DNA from 4 places in the Pantoea sp. S18 genome. Region 1 is predicted to be linked to each of the others. Evidence: predicted binding sites of a transcription regulator. Region 1 holds the regulator's gene; each other region holds the start of a gene.

What was found. The regulator LexA, encoded in region 1, represses DNA repair genes until DNA is damaged. The targets are predictions, from matches to a motif close to TNCTGTATGTACATACAGNA.
Region 2: a site for LexA is predicted at 2,528-2,547, ahead of sulA (SOS-induced cell division inhibitor SulA). Genes of this name have one in related genera too.
Region 3: a site for LexA is predicted at 2,225-2,244, ahead of umuD (translesion error-prone DNA polymerase V autoproteolytic subunit). Genes of this name have one in related genera too.
Region 4: a site for LexA is predicted at 2,284-2,303, ahead of uvrB (excinuclease ABC subunit UvrB). Genes of this name have one in related genera too.

What each region holds. Positions count from the first base shown of each region.
Region 1 is NZ_CP142688.1:350,674-356,580, reverse strand. Features, by position in the region: gene traF (conjugal transfer protein TraF) at 1-54, opposite strand, end outside; gene zur (zinc uptake transcriptional repressor Zur) at 506-1,024, shown strand; gene VIJ98_RS01580 (CsbD family protein) at 1,100-1,312, opposite strand; gene dinF (MATE family efflux transporter DinF) at 1,477-2,799, opposite strand; gene lexA (transcriptional repressor LexA) at 2,936-3,550, opposite strand; gene VIJ98_RS01565 (diacylglycerol kinase) at 3,656-4,024, opposite strand; gene plsB (glycerol-3-phosphate 1-O-acyltransferase PlsB) at 4,152-5,907, shown strand, end outside.
Region 2 is NZ_CP142688.1:1,537,118-1,543,024, reverse strand. Features, by position in the region: gene yccS (YccS family putative transporter) at 1-1,722, shown strand, start outside; gene VIJ98_RS06940 (TfoX/Sxy family DNA transformation protein) at 1,719-2,345, opposite strand; gene sulA (SOS-induced cell division inhibitor SulA) at 2,568-3,059, shown strand; gene ompA (porin OmpA) at 3,410-4,477, shown strand; gene matP (macrodomain Ter protein MatP) at 4,551-5,018, opposite strand; gene VIJ98_RS06920 (AAA family ATPase) at 5,072-5,907, shown strand, end outside.
Region 3 is NZ_CP142688.1:1,768,284-1,774,190, reverse strand. Features, by position in the region: gene VIJ98_RS08225 (biofilm development regulator YmgB/AriR family protein) at 1-202, opposite strand, end outside; gene VIJ98_RS08220 (hypothetical protein) at 265-555, opposite strand; gene ycgZ (regulatory protein YcgZ) at 677-922, opposite strand; gene VIJ98_RS08210 (hypothetical protein) at 1,136-1,414, opposite strand; gene VIJ98_RS08205 (GNAT family N-acetyltransferase) at 1,611-2,123, shown strand; gene umuD (translesion error-prone DNA polymerase V autoproteolytic subunit) at 2,264-2,686, shown strand; gene umuC (translesion error-prone DNA polymerase V subunit UmuC) at 2,686-3,948, shown strand; partial or broken gene VIJ98_RS08190 (transcriptional regulator) at 4,176-4,280, opposite strand; gene VIJ98_RS08185 (hypothetical protein) at 4,433-4,684, shown strand; gene VIJ98_RS08180 (sensor domain-containing diguanylate cyclase) at 4,693-5,907, opposite strand, start outside.
Region 4 is NZ_CP142688.1:1,303,329-1,309,235, reverse strand. Features, by position in the region: gene VIJ98_RS05935 (IS4 family transposase) at 1-32, opposite strand, end outside; gene uvrB (excinuclease ABC subunit UvrB) at 183-2,204, opposite strand; gene VIJ98_RS05925 (ATP-binding cassette domain-containing protein) at 3,107-3,823, shown strand; gene VIJ98_RS05920 (IS4 family transposase) at 3,944-5,131, shown strand; gene bioD (dethiobiotin synthase) at 5,211-5,882, opposite strand; gene bioC (malonyl-ACP O-methyltransferase BioC) at 5,879-5,907, opposite strand, start outside.

The DNA of each region.
Region 1 (5,907 bases):
ATTCAAACCAACAAGATAAGCTACTTTTTTGTGCCTGAATATTGTCTTCACCATGAGCCTGCCATCACCTTTGAAATGTCGCTGAATCACTCACCGACTGAAAGTTTAGTTAGCCGCTATTCTGAACCCTGGCTAACGCTTCATTGCTGTGAATTAAAAGGAAATAGCACTGCTATTCGCAGAATTGGATGCGTAAGCACCATTCCGCTGTGTTTTTATGCAGAAAAATTAACAGTGAGTAAATTGATACCAGAAATTACTTAAGACCTTTTGAACCATAGACGCTAACCCGGTGAGTTGCAAAGCAAAATCCGTGCAGCCGTTGCGCTGCCTGCCGGTACGCATTTTTCAGAAATGTTGATTGCAACAAAATTGATCGAAAAACAGGAAGGGTAATCGATTGATTGGTGGGAATTTTCTGTAGGAATTTAAGCAAAATAAGCAATCACAGCAGCGTAAAAATTTGTGTGATAAAATAACATCACCTGCAACCCGGAGAATGCCTATGTCAAACCTCACGCCAGAACAACTTCTTACCCAGGCTGAATCACTTTGCCTTGATCGCGGCGTGCGCCTCACCACTCAGCGCGCGGAAGTGCTGCGCTTGATGGCAGAGCAGAATGGTTCGATAAGCGCTTACGATTTGCTGGATCAGCTGCGTGTCAGTGAACCGCAAGCTAAACCGCCCACCATTTATCGCGCGCTGGATTTCCTGCTAGAACAGGGATTTATTCATCGCGTTGAGTCGAACAACAGTTATGTGGTTTGTCATCATTTTGATGAGCCGGCACATACTTCAGTGATGCTGGTGTGTGACGGTTGCGCGGCAGTGACTGAAAAACATGCTCATGGTGTGGAAAAGACCATTGCTTCGTTAGCGGATCAGGCGGGATTTTCTCTGCGTCATACTGTAATTGAGGCGCATGGCCTGTGTGAGAACTGCGCAGAAGTGGCGGCTTGCACGCATCATGAAAGCTGTGAGCATGACCATCAGGTTGAGGGGAAAAAACGGGTAAGAAAATAGAGAGGCACGTCCTTGTGCCGGGCCAATCACTACGCTAAATGATTGGCGGGTAGGAGCATCTTCCTTAAGGGGCGATTACCAGCGGTAATCTTTATTGGTGCTTTCCCAGTCCTTAACTTCTTGCTCGGCCTGGTCTTTCGCATAACCGTAGCGCTCCTGGATTTTACCGACCAACTGATCGCGTTTACCTTCGATCACCGTCATGTCGTCATCCGTAAGCTTGCCCCACTTCTCTTTAAATTTCCCTTTAAACTGCTTCCAGTTTCCGCTCGCTTCGTCTTTGTTCATAATAATCCTCCACTTCATCCTGAGTGAGATAGATACATCGCCTATCTATCTGGCGATATACCCACACAACGCGCTACTCATGTGCGCCGTATAAGGTAATTGTAGTAGCCGTTTCGCAGTTTGCAGAGAATTACAGATTAATCTGTAGGTTACGCTTCGCTTATTCAGGCGTTGAACCAGCTATCACGTTGCCAGTGACCTCGCCAGATCAGCCACAGCGTCAGTCCGCGTAGCGCCAGGAACACCGTCACTGCCAGCCATAAACCGTGATTGCCGAGCCACGGTAACGTAAGCAGCGATATACCATAGCCGATTGCCGCCATCACCATGCTGTTACGCATCTCACGGCCGCGCGTCGCACCGATAAACATGCCATCCAGCAGATAACACCAAACGCCAACCAGCGGCAGAATCACCTGCCAAATCAGATATCTGTCGGCCATCTCGCGAAGCGCTTCCAGTGACGTCAACATCGCCACTATTTGCGGGCCGGTTAACGCATAAATCAGCGCAAAGATCGCTGCGACGAAGCAAGCCTGGCGGCAAGCCGCATGCCAAACCAGCAACAGCCGACTGCGATCTTTGGCCCCAACAGCTTCACCTGAACAGGCTTCAACCGCGTAGGCAAAACCATCCAGCGCGTATGCGGTAAAAGTGAGGAACATCAACAGTACCGCATTGACCGCCACCACATCCGGGCCAATTCGAGCACCAAGGATGGTGAGTGAGGCGAAGCAAATTTGCAGCATTAAAGAGCGCAGCATAATGTCGCGATTGAGGCGGAATAGCCGCGCCGCATCGCCGCGCCAGCTAGTTTTAAGCAGAGTAAAGTGGATACCGCGCATTTTCAGCACGCGCGCTACCATCCACAAACCCACGCCCAGCGTGACATATTCTGCCAGCGCGGTAGCCGCCGCCGCGCCAGCCACACCCCAATGCAGTTTCAGTACGAACAGCAGATCAAGCAGGATATTTACCAGATTGCCGATGATCAGCAGCACCATCGGTGCCCGCGCATATTGAACGCCCAGCAGCCAGCCCAGAATCACCAAATTGGCTAAGGTTGCGGGCGCACTCAGCCAGCGAATCTCAATAAAGATTTGCGCCTGCTGCTGCACTTCCGGGCTGCCGCCCATCAAGGCTGCCGCCAAGCTGCTCACCGGCGTTCGTAGCACCATAAATAGCACGCCAAAAACCAGCGCAATCAGCAGCGGTTGCGTTAAGGCGCGCGCCAGCGCGGTTTTGTCATTGGCGCCAAATGCCTGAGCGGTCAATCCGGTGGTGCTCATGCGCAGGAATAGCAGAAGCATAAAGATGAAGCTGGTTGCCGTTGTGCCCACGGCGACGCCGCCGAGATAAATAGGGCTATCGAGATGACCAATAACGGCAGTATCCACCACGCCCAGTAACGGGACGGTGATATTTGACAGGATCATCGGCAGCGCTAGCCGCCAGAGTGTTTTATCTGAAGAGGAAAACAGCTGCATCAGCCCATTCCGTTATGTGCGGTAATCAGCATAATGGCGCCAGCGTGAGCCGCAGAAAGAGTCACAGAGAAGTAAAACAGCAGACTGCGGTCAGCGCAAATTCACACCGCCGCAGTTGGGGAGGATCAGAAACTGATCAGAGCCACTCGCCGTTGCGTACAATCCCGACAGCTAAACCTTCAACAGTTAGTGACTGCTCACGGGTATCAACAACAATCGGCTGGAAATCGGTGTTTTCCGGCAGCAGATGAACAATTGCACCCTGCTTTTTCCAGCGTTTCACGGTGACTTCATCATCAATGCGCGCCACGACAACCTGGCCGTTACGCACTTCCTGCGTTTTATGCACCGCTAACAGATCGCCATCCATAATACCGATATCTTTCATCGACATGCCGCTCACGCGCAGCAGGAAATCGGCGCTCGGTTTGAACAGATTCGCATCCACCTGATAGTGGGCTTCAATATGTTCCTGCGCCAGCAAGGGTTCACCGGCAGCGACGCGGCCAATCAGCGGCAGCCCTTCGCTCGGTTCTTCTTCCATTAGCAAACGAATCCCGCGCGATGCGCCGGAAACAATTTCAATTACGCCTTTACGCGCCAGCGCTTTCAGATGCTCTTCAGCAGCATTGGGCGAGCGAAAACCCAGTTGCGCAGCAATTTCCGCACGCGTTGGCGGCATGCCCGTCTGGTTAATATGGTCGCGAATCAGGTCATAGACCTGTTGCTGCCGTGCAGTTAACGCTTTCATCCCGCCCCCTGGTTGTTTATACAGTCGCTGTGAGTATATACAGGTATTCGCGAAATGAAAACCGTAACAGAGGGAAAAATCAGCGGTTTGATGAATCTGGAATCCCTATCTCAAATGCGTCCAGAGCAGCGCGATCCAGACGAACAGAGCCAGTAAGATAGTCAGCAATACGGCGGCCGATCCCATATCTTTGGCGCGGCCCGCGAGCGGATGTTGCTCCTGCCCGATTCGGTCAACCACCGCTTCGATAGCGCTATTAAGGATCTCAATGATGATAACCAGCACTACCGAGCCAATCATCAAGATGCGGGAGATGGTATCTACATCCAGCCAGCACGCCACGAGAATGGCCACCAGCGCGGCAACAGCTTCCTGCCGAAATGCGGCTTCGTGCTGCCATGCGGCACGCAGGCCCTGCCAGGAATAACCGGCTGCTTTCACTATTCTTACTAAACCGGTGACGTTATTTGCCATGTCTATGGAACCCTTGATCTATTTTGACGTCAATGTGTGGGCAGTATGAGGCGGCAGAGCCACAGACCTTCGCTGCGCTTTCTGGTATGCTTGCCGCGCTTTGCTAACAAGAGGCTTAAAGTTGTCTATGTCAGGTTGGCGTAAACTCTATTACAAATTATTGAATTTACCACTCTCTATTTTGGTAAAAAGTAAGGTCATTCCGACCGATCCCGTCTCTGAACACGGGATCGATCCGACTCGTCCGGTGATGTATGTTTTGCCTTATGATTCAAAGGCTGACCTGCTCACGCTGCGTGCTCAATGCCTGAAACATGATCTGCCCGATCCGCTGGCTCCGCTGGAGATCGATGGCACCCTGCTGCCGCGCCACGTGTTTATTCACGATGGCCCACGCGTGATTCCCTATTTCGTGGCCAATCCCGAATCGGTAAAGCTGTTCCACGATTATCTGGATTTGCACCGCAGTAACCCGCAACTCGACGTGCAAATGCTGCCGGTCGCGGTGATGTTTGGTCGTGCGCCGGGACGTGAAACATCCGGTGAATCCACGCCGCATCTGCGCGTGCTCAATGGCGTGCAGAAGTTCTTCGCTATTCTGTGGCACGGCCGCGACAGCTTTGTACGCTTCTCGCAAACCGTTTCGCTACGCCAGATGGCGACCGAACACGGCACCGATAAGTCGATTGCACAGAAGCTGGCTCGCGTGGCGCGTATTCACTTTGCTCGCCAACGTCTGGCTGCGGTCGGCCCGCGTCTGCCTGCACGTCAGGATCTCTTCAACAAGCTATTACAGTCCAAAGCGATTGAAAAAGCGGTAGAAGATGAAGCACGCAGCAAAAAGATTTCGCATGAGAAAGCCCAGCAGAACGCCATCGAAATGATGGAGGAAGTGGCGGCGAACTTCTCTTACGAAGCGATTAAGGTCACTGACCGCGTGATGGGCTGGCTGTGGAGCCGCCTGTATCAGGGCATCAACGTACATGGCGGTGAGCGCGTGCGTCAGCTGGCGCAGGATGGTCATGAGATTGTCTATGTGCCCTGCCACCGCAGCCACATGGATTATCTGCTGCTCTCCTACGTGCTTTATCATCAAGGCCTGGTGCCACCGCACATTGCTGCGGGTATCAACCTGAACTTCTGGCCTGCCGGCCCGATTTTCCGTCGTCTGGGCGCGTTCTTTATTCGTCGTACCTTTAAGGGCAACAAACTCTACTCCACCGTGTTCCGTGAATATCTCGGCGAGCTATTTAGCCGTGGTTACTCCGTTGAATACTTTGTGGAAGGCGGACGTTCGCGTACTGGCCGTTTGCTGGACCCGAAAACCGGCACCCTGTCGATGACGCTGCAAGCGATGCTGCGCGGCGGCAGTCGTCCTATCACCTTCGTGCCGATCTACATCGGTTACGAGCACGTGATGGAAGTGGGCACGTATGCCAAAGAGCTGCGTGGCGCGGCCAAAGAGAAAGAGAGCTTCCTGCAGATGGTGCGCGGCTTGCGTAAGCTGCGCAATCTGGGTCAGGGCTACGTTAACTTCGGCGAACCGCTGCCGTTGATGAACTACCTGAACAAAAACGTGCCGGAATGGCGCGATGCGATTGATCCTATCGAACCGCAACGTCCTGCGTGGATGACGCCGGCCGTGAATGACATTGCGGCGAAGCTGATGGTGCGCATTAACGAAGCCGGTGCAGCAAACGCCATGAACCTGTGCGTGACTGCGCTGCTGGCGTCACGTCAACGTTCACTGACCCGCGAACAGCTGATTGAGCAGTTAGAGTGCTATACGCAACTCCTACGCAACGTGCCGTATTCGCCGGAAGCCACGGTGCCCGATATGAGCGCCGAAGCGCTGCTTGATCACGCGATGGGCATGAACAAGT
Region 2 (5,907 bases), 1.2 Mb from region 1:
TGGATGCAGCCCGCGCTGCTATTGAACGGTGCCCTTTGGTACAACTTACTGACCTTTATCGGTCATTTGATGTTCCCGGTGCGCCCGGTACAGGAGCAGCTGGCAGGCAGTTTTTCCCAGCTGGCGCGTTATCTCGAAGCCAAAGCGAACCTGTTTGATCCCGATGGCGGCGATCAGGATGACGCCACGCTGGTTGCCACAGCGATGGTTAACAGTCAGTTGGTGGCACAGCTGAATCTCACCAAAAGTACGATTCAAAGCCGTTTGCGTGGTGATCGCGGTTCACGCAGCACGCGCCGCAGCCTGCACTACTATTTTGTCGCGCAGGATATCCATGAGCGCGCCAGCTCCTCGCATCTGCAATACCATCTGCTGCGTGATAACTGGCGTTACAACGAAGTGCTGTTCCGTTTCCAGCGCCTGATGAATATGCAAGCGCGTGCCTGTAGGCAGCTGGCGGAGACCATTTTGCTGCGTCAGTCGTGGCATCACGACAGCCATTTTGAACGCACCTTCGAACGTCTGGAAACCGCACTGCAACGTCTTCAGCAGAATGAGCCGCAGGATCCACACATTCACGCGCTGTTTTGGCTGCTGCGTAATCTGCGTGCTATTGATGCGCAACTGGCGTCGATTGAATCAGAACAGATGCTGGCCGAACCGCCCCCACAGAGCGATCACCATCTATCACGGGAAGGACTCAGCGGCTGGGCGGATATCCGTTTGCGCCTCAGTCGCCATCTTAGTCCGCAATCTGCCCTGTTCCGCCATGCGGTGCGTATGTCGCTGGTGCTGTGCGTTGGCTACGCCTTCATTAAAATCACCGGCGTCGATCGCGGTTACTGGATCTTGTTGACCAGCCTGTTTGTCTGCCAGCCCAACTACAACGCCACTCGACGACGCCTCGCATTGCGTATTGGTGGCACCTTAGCCGGCATCGCTATCGGCCTGCCGGTCTTGTGGCTGGTGCCCTCGATTGAAGGTCAGTTGGTGCTGATTGTACTGAGCGGCGTGCTGTTCTTCGCCTTCCGCCAGATTCAGTATGCTCAAGCCACCTTGTTTATCACTTTGCTGGTTCTGCTGTGCTTCAATTTGCTCGGCGAAGGTTTTGAAGTGGCGCTACCGCGCGTGGTGGACACCTTACTGGGCTGCGGTCTGGCGTGGCTGGCCGTGGCCTTTGTCTGGCCAGACTGGCGTTTTCGCAAAATCACTGCCGTTGCCGATCGTACACTGGATGCGAACTGCCGCTATCTGGATGCGATTATGGAGCAATACCATCAAGGCAAGGACAATCGTCTCGCTTATCGTGTGGCACGTCGCGATGCGCATAACGCCGATGCCGAGCTAGCGTCAGTGGTGTCAAACATCAGTGGTGAACTCAAGCTACAACAACCGCTACGTGAGAATGCGTTTCGACTGCTGTGCCTGAACCACTCCTTCCTCAGCTATATCTCCGCATTGGGAGCGCACCGCGAACATCTCGCGGATAGCACCTTGCTTACCTTACTGGATGACGCCGTCTGCTTCATTGAAGATGTGCTGCAGATCGACCGGGTTACGGATGCTCAAGCCACTGAGATGCAGCAGACGCTAATGCAGCGCATGAGCGAGATGAAAAACAGCCCGGATACACGCGCACCACTAGTGATTCAGCAATTGGGCTTGTTAGTCGCGCTGCTGCCTGAAATCGCCCGTCTACGCCGTACCCTCGTCAACGATTAAAGCGGTTGATGCTCCGCCGCGTGCTGGCGGAGCATTTTTAGATACCAGGTATAAAGCTCTTGCCTGATTGCGCTGGGTAACGCTGCTTCATGATGTCCTGATATTGCACCTTCCAGCGCCAACAGCGTTTTTAACCCAATGTGCTTATTCACCGCCCGCAGTTTCAGCCAGCTTTGTCGCGACCCTGTTTCACACAGCAATTGCACCGAACTGATCCCTACCTTATGCAGCATCAACTCTAATCGGAGGCTTAAATTCGGCAGATCTTTCAGACGCAGCGAGACAAGTCTGGTAGCCGCTTCATCCTGTGCGGCACGCAGAGAACATGCTGACAGCTGCAATAACTGTTCAGGGTTTTGCCACAATTGCGTATCCACTTTGAAGTAGCTCAGTGTCACCGGCACGCCACGCTTACGGTACACCAGCGGTTCCAGTGAACGCTGTGCGTTATAGACGTGAAGCGCCTCGCTGGCTCGAAGATAGAGTGCATCCTCATTGATATACGCAAAAATTACCTTCTCAACAGTCAGTGCATAACCACCAAATTGCGTGCGCGATTCAATTTTACCTAATGCTGCCAACTGCGCTTTCGATTGCTCAACTACCGGGTTATATCTCTTCATAACGCCCCCTTCAATGGATTCCATGCGCGGGAAATTTCCTATAAAAGCTCGCAGATTCATCTGGTTAGAAGATAAAAAAAACGATTTAGCTGTTCAATGAATAAAAGCAGGCGGGCGGTATCTTGTGCAGAAATTGCGAGGCGTTTTCAGAAATTGAGGTTGATCTTTATCCAGGAAGCTATTACTGTACATCCATACAGTTCATTACTGAGTGATTAAATTATGCGTACTCATTTCTCTGGCTCTGCTGACCGTTCAAATCGTTTCGCTTCATCCAGCTTAGCGCAACCTTCGCTGGGTGGAATCACTGAACTGCGTTCCAGCGAACAACCTGGAATGATGCAACTTATGCTGTTGCCGGTACTAAAACAGCTTAGTGAGCAATCACGCTGGCAGCTGTGGCTCACTCCAGCGCATAAGCTGAATCGTAACTGGATGCAGCAGTCGGGATTGCCGTTAGAAAAGAGTATGCATATCACCGAATCTGAGCGTTTTAACACCGTGGAAAGTATGGTGAAAGCATTACGTACGGGTAATTACAGCGTCGTTCTTGCCTGGATTCCGTACGAATTGAGTGATGAAGAGCGATTAGAATTGGAACAAGCAGCGGCGGAAGGTGAAGCACTCGGTCTGATTTTGCGTCCGCAGGGACGTCAATATGCCCCTTCCAGACAACCTAACTCAGCAAAAATTCCGTCTGAATTGTTTCATTAAGTAAATTCCAGGAATTTTCTCAGCATTTTTTTTGCATAAGTTGCATCTAAGCTACTGATTCTTTTCCCGCCAGCTATGACAATGGCTTAGACGCTTTTTTGTTTTCTAATACCGAAGATTTAGCCAGGTGATTTGTTAAAATGTGTGTATAAATCGCTGTTTTTTTGCTGCCCGGCGTCACATCATACTTGTAAGTTTCCAATCTCGTTGTAGACTTTAGCTCGCCAGGGTGCTCAATAACCTCCGTTTTTTCGGTAGAGTCAAAAGCGAGCGTTTAGACCCGGCGAAGGATTAACACAAAGAGCAACCTTTTTGCTCATTGCCTATTTGGATGATAACGAGGCGCAAAAATGAAAAAGACAGCTATCGCAATTGCAGTGGCACTGGCTGGCTTCGCTACCGTAGCGCAGGCCGCACCTAAAGATAACACCTGGTACACCGGTGCTAAACTGGGCTGGTCTCAGTATCACGATACTGGTTACTACGGTAACGGTTACGAGAACAACGACGGTCCAACTCACGAATCTCAGCTGGGTGCTGGTGCATTCGCTGGTTACCAAGCTAACCCGTACCTGGGCTTCGAGCTGGGCTACGACTGGTTGGGCCGTATGCCTAACAAAGGCAACGTGACCAATGGCGCGTTCAAAGCACAAGGCGTTCAGCTGGCTGCTAAACTGAGCTACCCAATCACCGAAGACTTCGATGTCTACACCCGTCTGGGTGGCATGGTATGGCGTGCAGACTCTACTCAGAACACCGATGGCGTTCGTCACAGCGACCACGATACCGGCGTTTCTCCGCTGGCTGCTGTTGGTGTTGAATACGCACTGACCAAAAACTGGGCGACGCGCCTGGACTATCAGTGGGTTAACAACATCGGTGACGCAGGTACCGTTGGTGCGCGTCCAGACAACAGCATGCTGAGCGTCGGCGTTTCTTACCGTTTCGGTCAGGAAGAAGATGCAGCGCCAGTTGTAGCTCCGGCTCCAGCTCCAGCGCCAGTTGTTGAAACCAAGCGTTTCACTCTGAAGTCTGACGTTCTGTTCACCTTCAACAAGGCAACTCTGAAGCCTGAAGGTCAGCAGGCTCTGGATCAGCTGTACAGCCAGCTGAGCTCAATGGATCCGAAAGACGGTTCTGTTGTAGTACTGGGCTTCACCGATCGCATCGGTTCAGAGCAGTACAACCAGAAACTGTCTGAGAAACGTGCTCAGTCTGTAGTTGATTACCTGGTATCTAAAGGTATCCCTTCTAACAAGATCTCTGCACGCGGTATGGGCAAATCTAACCCAGTTACTGGCAACACCTGTGACAGCGTGAAAGGCCGTAATGCCCTGATCGACTGCCTGGCGCCAGACCGTCGCGTTGAAATCGACGTGAAAGGTATCAAAGACGTTGTAACTCAGCCACAGGCTTAAGTTATCACGCAGTAAAAAACCCCGCTAAGGCGGGGTTTTTTTATGGCTAAATGTAATGAGAACGAAAAGAATTCTACTCTTTTTCCGAGCCACCATTCCCAAGGATCGCCTGCAGATCTTGCTTCAGCGTAGACATCTGGCTGGCATACTTCTCTTTGCGTTCGGCATCTTCAATCAACTGGACGATGGTTTCTGATAGCGTATTACTGCGACGCTGCGCCAATCCCGCTAGTCGCTGCCACACCAGATATTCCAGATCGATCGATTTCTTACGCGTATGTTGATGCTCGGCATTAAAGTGACGCTTACGGCGCGCACGTATCGTCTGCTTGAGACGATTCTCCAAATCAGGATGAATGTGCTGAGCGATCCACTCGTTAACCTCAACCGGGCTATTTTCCATCGATAGCAGCGTATCAACCGCAGCTTGCGCCGCGCTAAGCTCAAGATGACGGGTGATCAGTTCACCCTCCCGATGCTTTTTCACCAGGTATTTCCACTTCCATCCACTTTCAAGATTTTCGAGTTGCTGGTATTTCATCGGAATCTCATCGTGATCACGTAACAAACTAAGAATAACAGCTTTTTTCCTGGATGCAGCAAGGAAAAACATGTTGCAGCCGTCACAATCCGGGCCGGAACTCCGCCGTGATTAACCGGGTTGATTCCTGTATAATCGCGCTTTTCCTAAATCAGACTAATGCGAATATTTTGACCAGCACTCAAATTACGTGGCAAGCCCTGCAGCCGGATAGCAACCGCTACCAATCCATTTTCTCGAACGTCTCACTGGAAGATTGCGATAGTCTTGCCGCGGTTCAGCCGCGTCTGCTGAATGCGCTGGCGCATTTGCATCATCAAACCCTGGGTTTTCCACTGCTGTTATTGCGCAGTCAGGAAAATAGCGATTACCTGGCCTGCATCGCCGATGCAGCGCAGCGTTTCCAGCCGGATGAGATTGCTCTCTACGGTGGTGACTATCATGTGATGGGCGACAACGTTAGCCTACTCGCGCCCACCGATATCAATCGTCCGTTTACCAGCCAGGGCGGCGTGCATTTCGCCGACTGGATTGAAGCTGAGCAACTGTTCGGTTGCGTACGTCAATATAAAGACCGTGTGCAGCCTGAACCAGGCTTACTGCATCGCGCCAATGGCGGCACGTTAATACTTGCGGTCAATACTTTGCTGGCACAGCCGCTGTTGTGGCTACGTCTGCGTAAGTGCATTGAGCAAGGTCGCTTCGATTGGTATTCACAGGATGAGCGTCAACCGCTGCCCGTCGCCATTCCCTCGCTACCGCTGCAACTGCGTCTGGTACTGTGTGGCGATCGTGATGCACTGGCCGCCTTCCAGGAAATGGACGTCGAAGTTCATGAGATGGCGCTGTATAGCGAATTTGAAGAGAGCTTACAGATTCTCGACGAAGA
Region 3 (5,907 bases), 1.4 Mb from region 1:
CATCACTTTCTGCGGTTTCCAGCGCCATAATCAGACAAAGAATAATCGATTTATTACTGACGCGCCCTTCCGTGGCCAGCACGTGGCGGATAACCCTATCCAATACGGCAGCTTCGTTTCTTAACGTACTGTCTGCATTGCGAAAATGCTCTGCCAACTCGGTATCAGGCAGTGCAGCATAGAGGTTGTGATTTTCCGACATGATTCCAGTCCCGTGATTGCGTGTGTGCCCGCATTGCTATGTCCTAAACGCGAGCCAATCGGTCAATGTTTACGATTGTTGCCAGACTGCTGGTTATGACCAAACAGCTGGAGAACGTTATCTCTTTGCGGCTGCTCTTCGCGCAGTTTTTTCCCCGCCGAAATGCTGTTGCGCACATCGGTGATGGCGGCAGTAATCGCCTTACGCTGTTCGTCATCGGTGCTCTGCTGTTTCATCAGCGTCAGCTGATCCATCAGCGCCTGAGTATTAACGGGACCCGGCTGCTGCAGCAACGCCAGCGCGGCTTCGCCAATAATTTCATCGATTATTTTCTGCTGTTCACTTCTATTCATAACGAATCATTCATAACGAATCTCTGATCGCCGCTTCGCCCCGGTGCGGGGCGAAGCCAGTGTGGGAGCGTATTCAGAGTAAAATTTTAATACTTGTACAAGTTTGACGTCTGACAGGCTCTCAGCTTTCGCGTTCGAATAATAAGCCAATCAGCTGATGATAATGATGCTCTTCTTCGGCATTGGCGGCCAGTTCCAGTCTGCGCAGCAGCTTGGTGCAGAGCGATTTGCGGTTGAGATTACGGCCTTCGCGTAAGATTTCAACCACGATCTGACCCAATGTTTCCTGCTGCGATGGCAGCGACGCTTTGCTGAAGTAGTTGGCAATGGCCTCGACTGAACTCGGCGTGTATCCGTTCTGACGCATAATTGACCCCAATAATTAAAAAAGTTAGGTCATTTGACCTAAGTAAAGTTGTACAGATAGCAAAAAGCTGTACAAGGAGCTTACTCAAGTTAGCTGGCGGGATTTGTTGCAAAAAGTGCTAATAAAGGTGAATTAGGATAATTGGAAAGCTTTTATTTCCAAATCCGTGCGCTCAGCGCCGAAAGTCATCGACGCGTGAGCTTATTGGGATGGTCAACTGTCGTCGGCGTCGGCCGAGGGCATTCTGACGCTGCCTTCCTGACGGCTCAACCCGCGCAACGCTGAATGGACGCGGTTATCGCTGCCCGCCGGTTGACGGTGCGTGAGCAACCATTGCTGCGCCTGGGCAATGCGCTGCTGCTGTTGTGTGTTTTGCTCTTTTCTCGCCATGCGCGCAAGTTCTGCCAGTAGTGAGGAGACGCTGACATCCTCACGACGTAGCAGTAACGCATAGGCCGCTTCGCCGATAATTTTAGGTTGCGAATCTGACATCTTCTACCTCCTGAGAATATGGGCTTACGCTTGCTTCTCACTACTCACTATAGATCATCAGCGTGACGCCTTGTTAACAGAAAGCTCTGGTTATCTTGGGTTTTTGTTACTAACACGTTATGGTAACTGCCCTTCGGTGGCCTCTGCTCGCACCGACGATGTGATTAATAACAAGAATGAAGCAAGGAAATCTGGCATGGAGTTCACCATACGCAAAGCCCAGGCAGAGGATGCAGAGCTGCTGCACCTGCTAGGCCGCATGACCTACAGCGCGCATTTTAAACATATGTGGGTTTCCGCAGAAGAGCTGGATGCCTTTATCGACAAGGAATATGGTCTGGCTGAGCTGAATAGCAGCCTGGCGGCCCCCAACGAGAGCTGGCTGATCGCCGAGACCGACAAGCCGATTGGCTTTGCCAAAGTCACCTGGAACACACCGGTACCGGATTCCGGCATGAGCGGCGCGCTGCTGAATAAGCTGTACCTCAATCCGGAAGAAACCGGCAAAAACTACGGTCGCTGGATGTTCGAGAGCATCATCAATGAGGCGCGCGACAAACGCGAAGGTTATCTGTGGCTGGAAGTGCTAGGCGATAACGTGCGTGCACGTAAGTTCTATGAAGCCTTTGGCATGCAGCACATCAAAGACATTCCGTTTGTCACCGCTTCGCAGCAGAGCACTCTGCAGATCATGGGAATGATGATTTAAGCGCAGCGGCAAGCCATTTGGCACAAAATAAATTTCCTTTGTTGCCAACTGTTTTGCAAATCATTGCGGGTTCTGGCTTGATCAAACCGCCCAATCGACATTACTGTATACATATACAGTAATGATTTGAGATCGCAGCCATGCAGTTTTATCAGCCCGCGGAAATCCGCGCCATTCTTGCCTTACCCTTGTTCATCAGCCGCGTGCCCTGCGGCTTTCCGTCCCCGGCGCAGGACTACGTTGAACAACGCATCGACCTCAACGACTTTTTAGTCGATCACCCCAGTTCAACCTACTTCATCCGAGTCAGCGGTGACTCGATGATCGACATCGGTATCAATGAGGGCGACATGCTGGTAGTGGACAGCTCGCTGAAACCCAAACACGGTGACATTGTGGTGGCTTCGCTTTCCGGCGAGTTCACCGTGAAACAGCTGATGCTGCAGCCTTACCTGCATCTCAAACCGATGAATGCTGCGCATGCGGTTATTGCTATTCCTGACGCCGATGAGTTCGAAGTCTTCGGTATCGTTAAACACGTGATTAAAACCATAGGCCGCTGATGTTTGCCCTGGTGGATGTGAACTCGTTTTATGCCAGCTGTGAAACGGTGTTTCGCCCGGATCTGCGTGGCAAACCGATTGTGGTGCTGTCGAATAACGATGGCTGCATTATTTCCCTGAGCAGAGAAGCCAAGGCGCTGGGCATCAAGATGGGCGCGCCCTACTTCAAACATCGCGAAGAGCTGATGCGCCATAAAGTGGTGGTGTTCTCGTCTAACTATGCATTGTATGGCGATATGTCGCGCCGCGTGATGGAGACGCTGGCGCTGATATCCACGCGCGTGGATGAGTACTCCATCGACGAAGCCTTCGTTGACGTCACCGGCATCAATGCCTGCATGACGTTTGAACAGTTAGGCTGCGATATTCGCGACCGCATTTATCGGGATACCCATCTGCGCGTGGGTGTCGGCATTGCACCGACCAAAACCCTCGCCAAGCTTGCCAACTGGGCCGCCAAACGCTGGACCAAAGCCGAGAACGTGATGGATCTCTCTTTGCCCCGCCGTCAGCGCGAGTTGATGAAACTTGTCAAGGTCGAAGAGGTGTGGGGTGTGGGCCGTCGCTTATCGAAAAAGCTCAACCTGATGGGGATTAACACCGCGCAGGAATTGGCAGAAACCCCAACCGCGCTGATCCGGAAACACTTCGGCGTGGTGCTGGAGCGCACGGTACGTGAATTATGTGGCGAGTCTTGTCTGGCGTTTGAGGAGGTGATTCCCAACCGACAAAATATTCTCTGCTCGCGCTCGTTTGGCGATCGTATTACCGAATATCAGGATATGCGCGAAGCCATCGCCAATTACGCCGCGCGTGCCGCAGAGAAGCTGCGCAGCGAGCGGCAATATTGTCGTCATATCGGTACGTTTATTCGCACCAGCCCGCACGATCCGTATCATCCTTATTACGCCAATGCGGCCAGTCAAACCTTGATTACCCCCACCGCTGACAGTCGCGATATTATTCAGGCCACGCTTAATTGTTTAGATCGTATCTGGGTTCCCGGTAAGCGTTATATGAAAGGCGGCGTGATGCTGGGCGATTTCTTTAGCGATGGCGTGGCGCAGTTTGATCTGTTTGCGGAATATCAGCCGCGTCATAACAGTGACCAACTGATGGCCCTGATCGATAAGATGAATGCCCACCAGCGCGGCGCGCTATGGTTTGCCGGGCAAGGCATTCAGAAACCCTGGTCGATGAAACGCGAGATGCTGTCACCGGCGTACACCACGCGGCTGGCGGATCTTCCTGTGGCGAAGTAACCGCTTCACGCTTGAATTACGCGCATGCCAATACAATATTCAGGCCCTGACACGGCCACAGCTTAATAGCATCCGGAGAATCTGGTTCGGCGAAAAGATGTTTCAGCAGATCAAAAAAACGCGCCAGTCAGCGTAATGCTCGTCAGTTCAGCTTCTTTCGGTCACCATAAATGGCGACCCTACAAAGGATTGGCGCGTTTTTCGTAGGGTGCGCATTCATGCGCACCTGCATGCATTGATAACCACAGGCGCGCCGCAATACCCAGCCCCGCCTCAAGCCGCACCGCCATTTCAGGGCTGATCGATGCTTTACCGCTGGCGACTTTACTCAGCACTGGTTTTTATTTTTCGCAGCGCACCACAGACTCAAGCCCTGAGAGAATCTTCCGCTGGCGAAGTAACCGCTTCACGCTTGAATTACACGCATGCCAATGCGATATTCAGGCCCTGACACAGCCACAGCTTAATAACATCCGGAGAACCTATGTCGAATGAAGAACGCGTAAACGAGCTGGAAGAAACGGTAAACCAGCTGCAGATTGAAGTCGCTGCCTTGCGCGAGTTAATGATTAAGCAGGTGGCGGTAAATAACATCACCTTCAAAGGGAAATATGATGAGGTGATTATTCAGCTGGCGAAAGAATATGAAGAGCGCGGCTTAGAGAACGAAAGGAATAGCCAGATGCACGAAGCGCTGCGTCAATATATCAAATACCAGCTGCCTGCCGTGGAATAAGCCCACGCTTATTTCTGCTCCTCTGGCAGCGAGGCGATATTCATGCCTTTCGCCCCATCACGCCCTTCACGCTTTGCCTGATACAAAGCATGATCGGCGTATTCCAGCAGTTTAACGGCGCTCATCGCCGCCGCCGTAACGGTGGTGGCGCAGCCGGCACTGAGCGTGACATGGCCAACGGGCGAGGCAACATGGGGAAGCTGCATCACCCTCACCGCTTCAACCACGCGGTTGGCAATGGTCATCCCTTCGCCAAATGTGGTATCCGGTAATATCAGCGCAAACTCCTCGCCGCCATAACGCGCGGCCATGTCTGAACGTCTTCCGGTTACAGACGCCAGAACCTCGCCAACCACTTTCAGGCATTTATCCCCGGCAATGTGACCATAGGTATCGTTGTAGTGTTTGAAGAAATCGATATCCATCATGATAAGCGAGAGCGGTTTACCGCTTGCTGCCGCATGGGTTAACGCTTCACGCAGGAAACGATCAAATTCCCGGCGATTCGCCAGCCCGGTTAAGCCATCGACATGCGCGAGTTTGTTCAGCGTCAGGTTGGCGTTGTGCAGTTCGTCACGCAATAGCGTCAGCTCCTGCTGATAGCGCAACACGCGGCGCGCCTGACGCAGCTGGAAGGTGCCGAGTAAGATGATGGTCAGCAGCAGAATGATGCTGAGCAGAATATCCTGCGCCCGACCGTTGACCCACACGTGGAACAGATCGTCGCTGTTGTAACCCGCCGCAACAATAATCGGATAACGATCGGAACGGGCAAAACCAAAAATACGCGGTTGGCCATCGAGCACCGATCGCCACTGCCCGCTGCCACGATCCATCTTAGCCAGCATCTCCTGAAACAGCGGGCTGGCCGAGAGATTCTTACCGATGAAACTGTCTGGCATCGGACGCGCATAGAGCACGGTGCTATCGGCCAGCATTAACACCAGCACATCGCGTGCACCGATCTCATAGTAGCTGTAGAAGCGACGGAAAAAATCCACCTTGATGGTGGCCAGCAACACGCCCTTAAATCCACCACCCGCATCACTGACGCGCAGGGAAACGGGGATCACCAAATCGCCGGTGCTGCGGCTGGTGATCACCGGGCTAATATGCACGCTGTTACGATGGTTGCTGCGCTGAAAGGTGAAGTATTCACGATCGGAGTTATTAATATTGTTGGGCACACGTTCAGCAGAGGTCGCAATCCACTTGCCCTCGGC
Region 4 (5,907 bases), 950 kb from region 1:
AAAAATTTATGGCAAAATGCGGAAGCAGGCATAGTGGCGATCTTATTTTTTGTTGGCGCAATAATTAGATCATTTTTCCACTGTGCCTGCTTCGTTTTTGTGGGGATTCATCAGTCCGTAGGGTCGCCATTTATGGCGACCTGGTTACAACCATCACGATTATGGCGACCTCGCTACAACCATCACGAAGCCGCAATAAACAGCTCACGCAATTGATGTAACTGATCGCGCACGCTGGCGGCTTCTTCGAACTCCAGGTTCTGCGCGTGTTGCTGCATCTGCCCTTCCAGCTCGTGAATTTTCTTCTGCATCGCCTGCGGCGTAAGCGCCATATAGTTAGCTTCGGCTTCTGCCGCAGTGCGTGACGCGGTTTTGCCTTTGCCGCGCGTTTTCACCACGTTTTTACCGAGCTCAAGAATATCGGTGATCTTCTTGTTGAGCCCTTGCGGTGTAATGCCATTCTCTTCGTTGTATTTCTGCTGCTTCTCACGACGGCGCTCGGTTTCGCCCATCGCGCGCTCCATCGACGGCGTGATTTTGTCGGCGTAGAGAATCGCCCGGCCGTTGATGTTACGCGCGGCGCGGCCAATGGTCTGAATCAGCGAACGCTCGGAACGCAGGAAGCCCTCTTTATCGGCATCGAGAATCGCCACCAGCGATACTTCCGGCATATCCAGACCTTCTCGCAGCAAGTTGATGCCAACCAGCACATCAAATTCGCCGAGGCGTAAATCGCGGATAATCTCCATACGTTCCACGGTATCGATATCCGAGTGCAGATAGCGCACCTTCTCACCGTGCTCCACAAGGTATTCGGTGAGATCTTCCGCCATACGCTTGGTCAATACGGTCACCAGCACACGCTCGTTGATCTCAACACGCTTGCGGATTTCCGACAGCAAATCGTCCACTTGCGTCGCCACCGGACGCACTTCCAGAACCGGATCCAGCAGGCCAGTTGGACGCACCAGCTGATCGATCACTTCGCTGCCCGATTTTTCCAGCTCGTAATTACCCGGCGTGGCCGACACATAAATGGTTTGCGGCGCTGCTGCTTCAAACTCTTCAAAGCGCATTGGACGGTTATCCAGCGCTGACGGCAGGCGGAAACCGTATTCCACCAGCGTCTCTTTACGCGCGCGGTCACCGCGATACATGCCGCCGATCTGCGGAATAGTGACGTGCGATTCGTCGACCACCAGCAAGCCATCCGCCGGTAAATAGTCGAACAAAGTCGGCGGCGGCTCGCCCGGTCCGCGACCGGAGAGATAGCGCGAGTAGTTTTCGATGCCGGAGCAGTAACCCAACTCATTCATCATTTCGAGATCGAACTGCGTACGCTGAGAAATACGCTGCTCTTCAAGCAGCTTATTGTTCTCCAGCAGCACTTTGCGGCGGATCACCAGCTCATCTTTGATCTCTTCCATCGCTTGCAGAATGCGTTCACGCGGCGTCACGTAGTGCGTTTTGGGATAGACGGTAAAGCGTGGGATGACGGAATCAATCTGGCCGGTCAGCGGATCAAACAGCGACAGCCTTTCAACTTCTTCATCGAACAACTCAATACGCAGTGCGATGTCATCCGATTCGGCCGGGAACACATCAATCACTTCGCCGCGCACGCGGAAGGTACCGCGCTGGAAGGCTTGATCGTTGCGGGTATATTGCAGCTCCGCCAGGCGACGCAGAATGCTGCGCTGATCGATAATCATGCCGCGTGTCAGGTGCAGCATCATTTTCAGGTAGAGATCAGGATCGCCCAAGCCGTAGATCGCCGAAACTGACGCCACCACAATCACATCACGACGCTCCAGCAGCGCTTTGGTCGCCGACAGACGCATCTGCTCAATGTGCTCATTCACCGAGGCATCTTTCTCGATAAAGGTGTCAGAACTCGGCACATAGGCTTCAGGCTGGTAGTAATCGTAATAAGAGACGAAAAACTCCACCGCGTTATCCGGGAAAAACTCCTTCATCTCGCCGTAGAGCTGCGCTGCCAGGGTTTTATTCGGCGCCAGCACCATGGTCGGACGGTTGAGGTCGGCAATCACGTTCGCCACGGTAAACGTTTTACCAGAGCCCGTCACGCCCAACAGCGTTTGATGCGCGAGTCCATCTTCCAGCCCCTCTTCGAGACGGCGAATCGCCTCAGGTTGATCGCCTGAAGGCTTGAAAGCGGAGTTGAGTTTAAAGGCTTTGCTCATGTTTTAGCGGTTCCAGCAGATGAAGTCGGCGGGCAGGCTGCTAATTCTACTCTGCTATGGCGAATTTGCCAGAAAAAAATACTGGACATAATCACAGTAACCTTGCACGATAATGGAACCTGAAGCCGATTTTCTTCAATGCAATTTAAGCGGCAGCCAGCAAGCTCTTGTTGCGCAATGTTATCCCCAAGCGGAGGACGCTTTTAACATTTGTCAATAGAGTGTCATTAAATTGCAGTCCGATGACAAGCCAGATAATTCGCATGCTTGATTTTAACTAACCTGCTGTTTTTACTGACATTGACTCAAAAGCCCAGTTTCTCATCATAATGTATGAAGGCCGCGAATTTACTCGCTTGCACACGGTTTTCAGTCGCTAATGCACAAGGTTATCCACAGTAATGGTGGATAAGTGAATCCAGCCCCGAGCCCATCGGCTGTGTATAATTTTCTCCCGCCCATTCTTAAGCGCGAAAAAAAATTTTTTCGCATTTATTTTTCTTCTCCTGCGTGTGGCATTAACCCTTCTTTTTCCCTGTTTACCTCTCCTTGCCGGGAGAAAAACCAGGCTTTAAGACCATTTATTTCCCCGGTTATTGCCTTACGAACGATCAAATGCACCAGAAACGTTAAGCAGTCAGCACCGTCAAAGTGCAGCTAATTTATCACCGCCGGCAATTGTTAAGCGTTTCTCAACTTTTAGCGGTTGATTTGTCAGGTTTCCGACCTGGAAAGAGTTAAATTCCTAACCTGGCCTGGGAATTGCAGTGTTAACGGTATGGAGTGACGAGTCCATATCGGCAGTTGCCGACGACAGCGGTGTCCATCAATCGTGCACGACTGTATGCCAGACGACACAGAGCGGGAGCATTCAGGCTAATAATCTGGAAGGAGTATGTCAGATGCTGAGTTTACGTTCGGTGAATCAGTTTTACGGTCAAAATCACATTCTGTGGGATGTGGATCTCGATCTGCCGCCGGGCACCTGCACCGGCGTGCTGGGCAGCCCCGGCATGGGCAAAACCACGTTGGTGAACTGCATTATGGGCCGCCTGCCGATTAACAGCGGCTCGATGACCTGGCAGGAAGATGGCGCGCCGCCGGAAGATTTGCTGCTGCAACCCGCCGAGCTGCGCGCGCGCACCGGCATTGGTTACGTGCCGCAAGGACGGCATATTTTCTCGCAGATGAGCGTGGAGGATAACCTGCTGATCGCCCTGATGGCAGCGCAGGACGATCGTAGCCGCGCCATTCCGGAAATGGTGTTTGACCTGTTTCCGGCGCTCTATTCATTGCGCCATCAGCGCAGCGGCGAGTTGCCGATGGAGCAACAGCAACATTTGGCACTGGCGCGTGCGCTGGTGCTGCAGCCCAAGCTGGTGATTCTGGATGAGCCAACGGAAGGGATGTCGCCGTGGCTGGAAGAGGAGATGGGCAATCTGATTCGTCGGCTAAACCGTGAGTATGGTTTAACCATTTTGCTGCTGGAGCAGCACGTGTCGCTTGTCCGGCGCGTCGCCGACTATTTCCTGCTGCTGCATCGTGGGCGTAACGTGGCGCATGGCAAAGTGGCGCAGCTGGATGATTTGACGGTGAATAAGTGGCTGACCGCAACGTGACGATGTAGCCAGGTCGCCATAAATGGCGACCCTACGGACTGATGAATCCCCACAAAAACGAAGCAGGCACAGTGGAAAAATGATCTAATTATTGCGCCAACAAAAAATAAGATCGCCACTATGCCTGCTTCCGCATTTTGCCATAAATTTTTACGGGAATCTTTAGCCAGCACCCATCAGTATCGTCGTAACGCCCTCACTGATATGACGATTTCCCTGACCCGCGGTGCTTCCCTCAATCTGACCAGCATTGGTCGCTCTCTTGCGGGCGATGCCCGCGTTAAGCACAAAATCAAACGCGTTGACCGCCTTATGGGGAATGCCGCCCTCCACCGGGAGGTGCCCGCGCTGTCACGCGACATTATCTGCTGGCTTATCCGGGACATGAAGGAGTGCGTCATTGCCGTGGACTGGAGCGCCTGGCCGACTCAGTCCTTCAGCCTTTTGCGTGCCAGCCTGCTGGCGGATGGACGCGCCATCCCGCTGCTGAGCCTCATCGCAGAAGGCGATAAGCTGGGAAATCCCGACCTTCAGAACCGTTTTCTGGACGACCTGGCCGGGTGCCTGGGAGACAGGAAAGTGACCATCGTCACCGATGCCGGGTTCCGCCGCGAGTGGTTTAACCGCGTTCAGTCGCACGGATGGCACTTCATCGGCCGGCTCAGGGGCAACGGCGTTCTGAAGCTGGCCGGAACGGAAGAGTGGGTAACGCCGGGTCAGCTAAAAGCCGGCACAACGCCGCGCTGTGCTGGTGCGGCCCGGCTGACGCGATATAAAAAATCACCGGCTTACGGCTTCGTGCACGTTCATAAGAGAGCACCCAAAAATCGTCACGGAAAGAAAAGCCGGGATCGTTTTTTTTACACGCGCGAAGAGGCAAACCAGAGTCGCCTGGCCCGTGAGCCGTGGGTGCTGTTTACCAGCGATGCGGAGCTGAAGTCACGGACGATAATGAAGCTTTACAGCCGGAGAATGCAGATAGAGCAGAACTTCCGGGATGAAAAGAGTGAACGTTACGGTATGGGGCTGAGAAGCAGCTTCAGCCGGAGTGTGGAAAGGATGTCAGTGCTGAACCTGCTGTCGACGCTGTGCAGCATCGTACTGTGGCTGATGGGCTACGCGCTTGAAAGAAAAGGCGAGCACCGGTTTTATCAGGCGAACACGGTGCAACACCGGCGAGTACTGTCATACCTTACGCTGGCAAGAAATGCGATAAGGCACAACCCGGCAGGGATCAGTCAGCTGGATATAGAAACGGTGCGAGCCGAACTATCAGCGAGTTACAGGAATATCGTATATGTGTATTAACGATATTCCTGGGGATCCCTCAGCCCTACGGAGCATGATGTGGTTTTGTAGGGTCGCCATTTATGGCGACCTGGCTCATTTATTGCGGCAACCTCAAATAACGCCCACATTCCGCCTGTTCGGCCTCATCGCTAAGGTGCGGGATCTCACCCAACAACGGCGCATCAATGCGCTGACGCAGCGTAGCCATATACTCCTGATGGCGTTTGCCGGGCGGTTGAATATCATTGGCAATCCAGCCCGCAAGGCGTAATCCGCGTGCTTTGACCGCTTCGGCGGTGAGCATCGCATGGTTGATGCAACCAAGTTTCACGCCCACCACCAGAATCACCGGCAATTGCTCGGCTTCCACCCAATCGGCGTACGTTTGTGTCTCCGACAGCGGCGTAAACCATCCGCCTGCGCCTTCGACTAACACCCATTCCGCCTGCTGCTCCAGCGCGCGCAAGCCTGCTGAAAGCGTGGCAAAAGTAATCGGTCTGCCCTCTTCCGCGCTAATGATATGCGGCGAGGTCGGCTCGACAAACGCCAGCGGGTTCACCTGCTCATAGCTTAACGCCAGGCTGCTGTAGCGCTGCAACGCCAGCGCGTCGCTGTTGCGGATGCCTTGCGGCGTGATCTCGCAGCCGGATGCCACCGGCTTGTAGCCTGCGGTGCGTAAACCGGCGGCGCTCGCCGCCTGCAGCAGCGCACCGCTGGCCACGGTTTTGCCCACTTCGGTATCGGTTCCGGTGATAAACCAGCGTGTCATTTGCTTAAAACTCCATACATCAGAT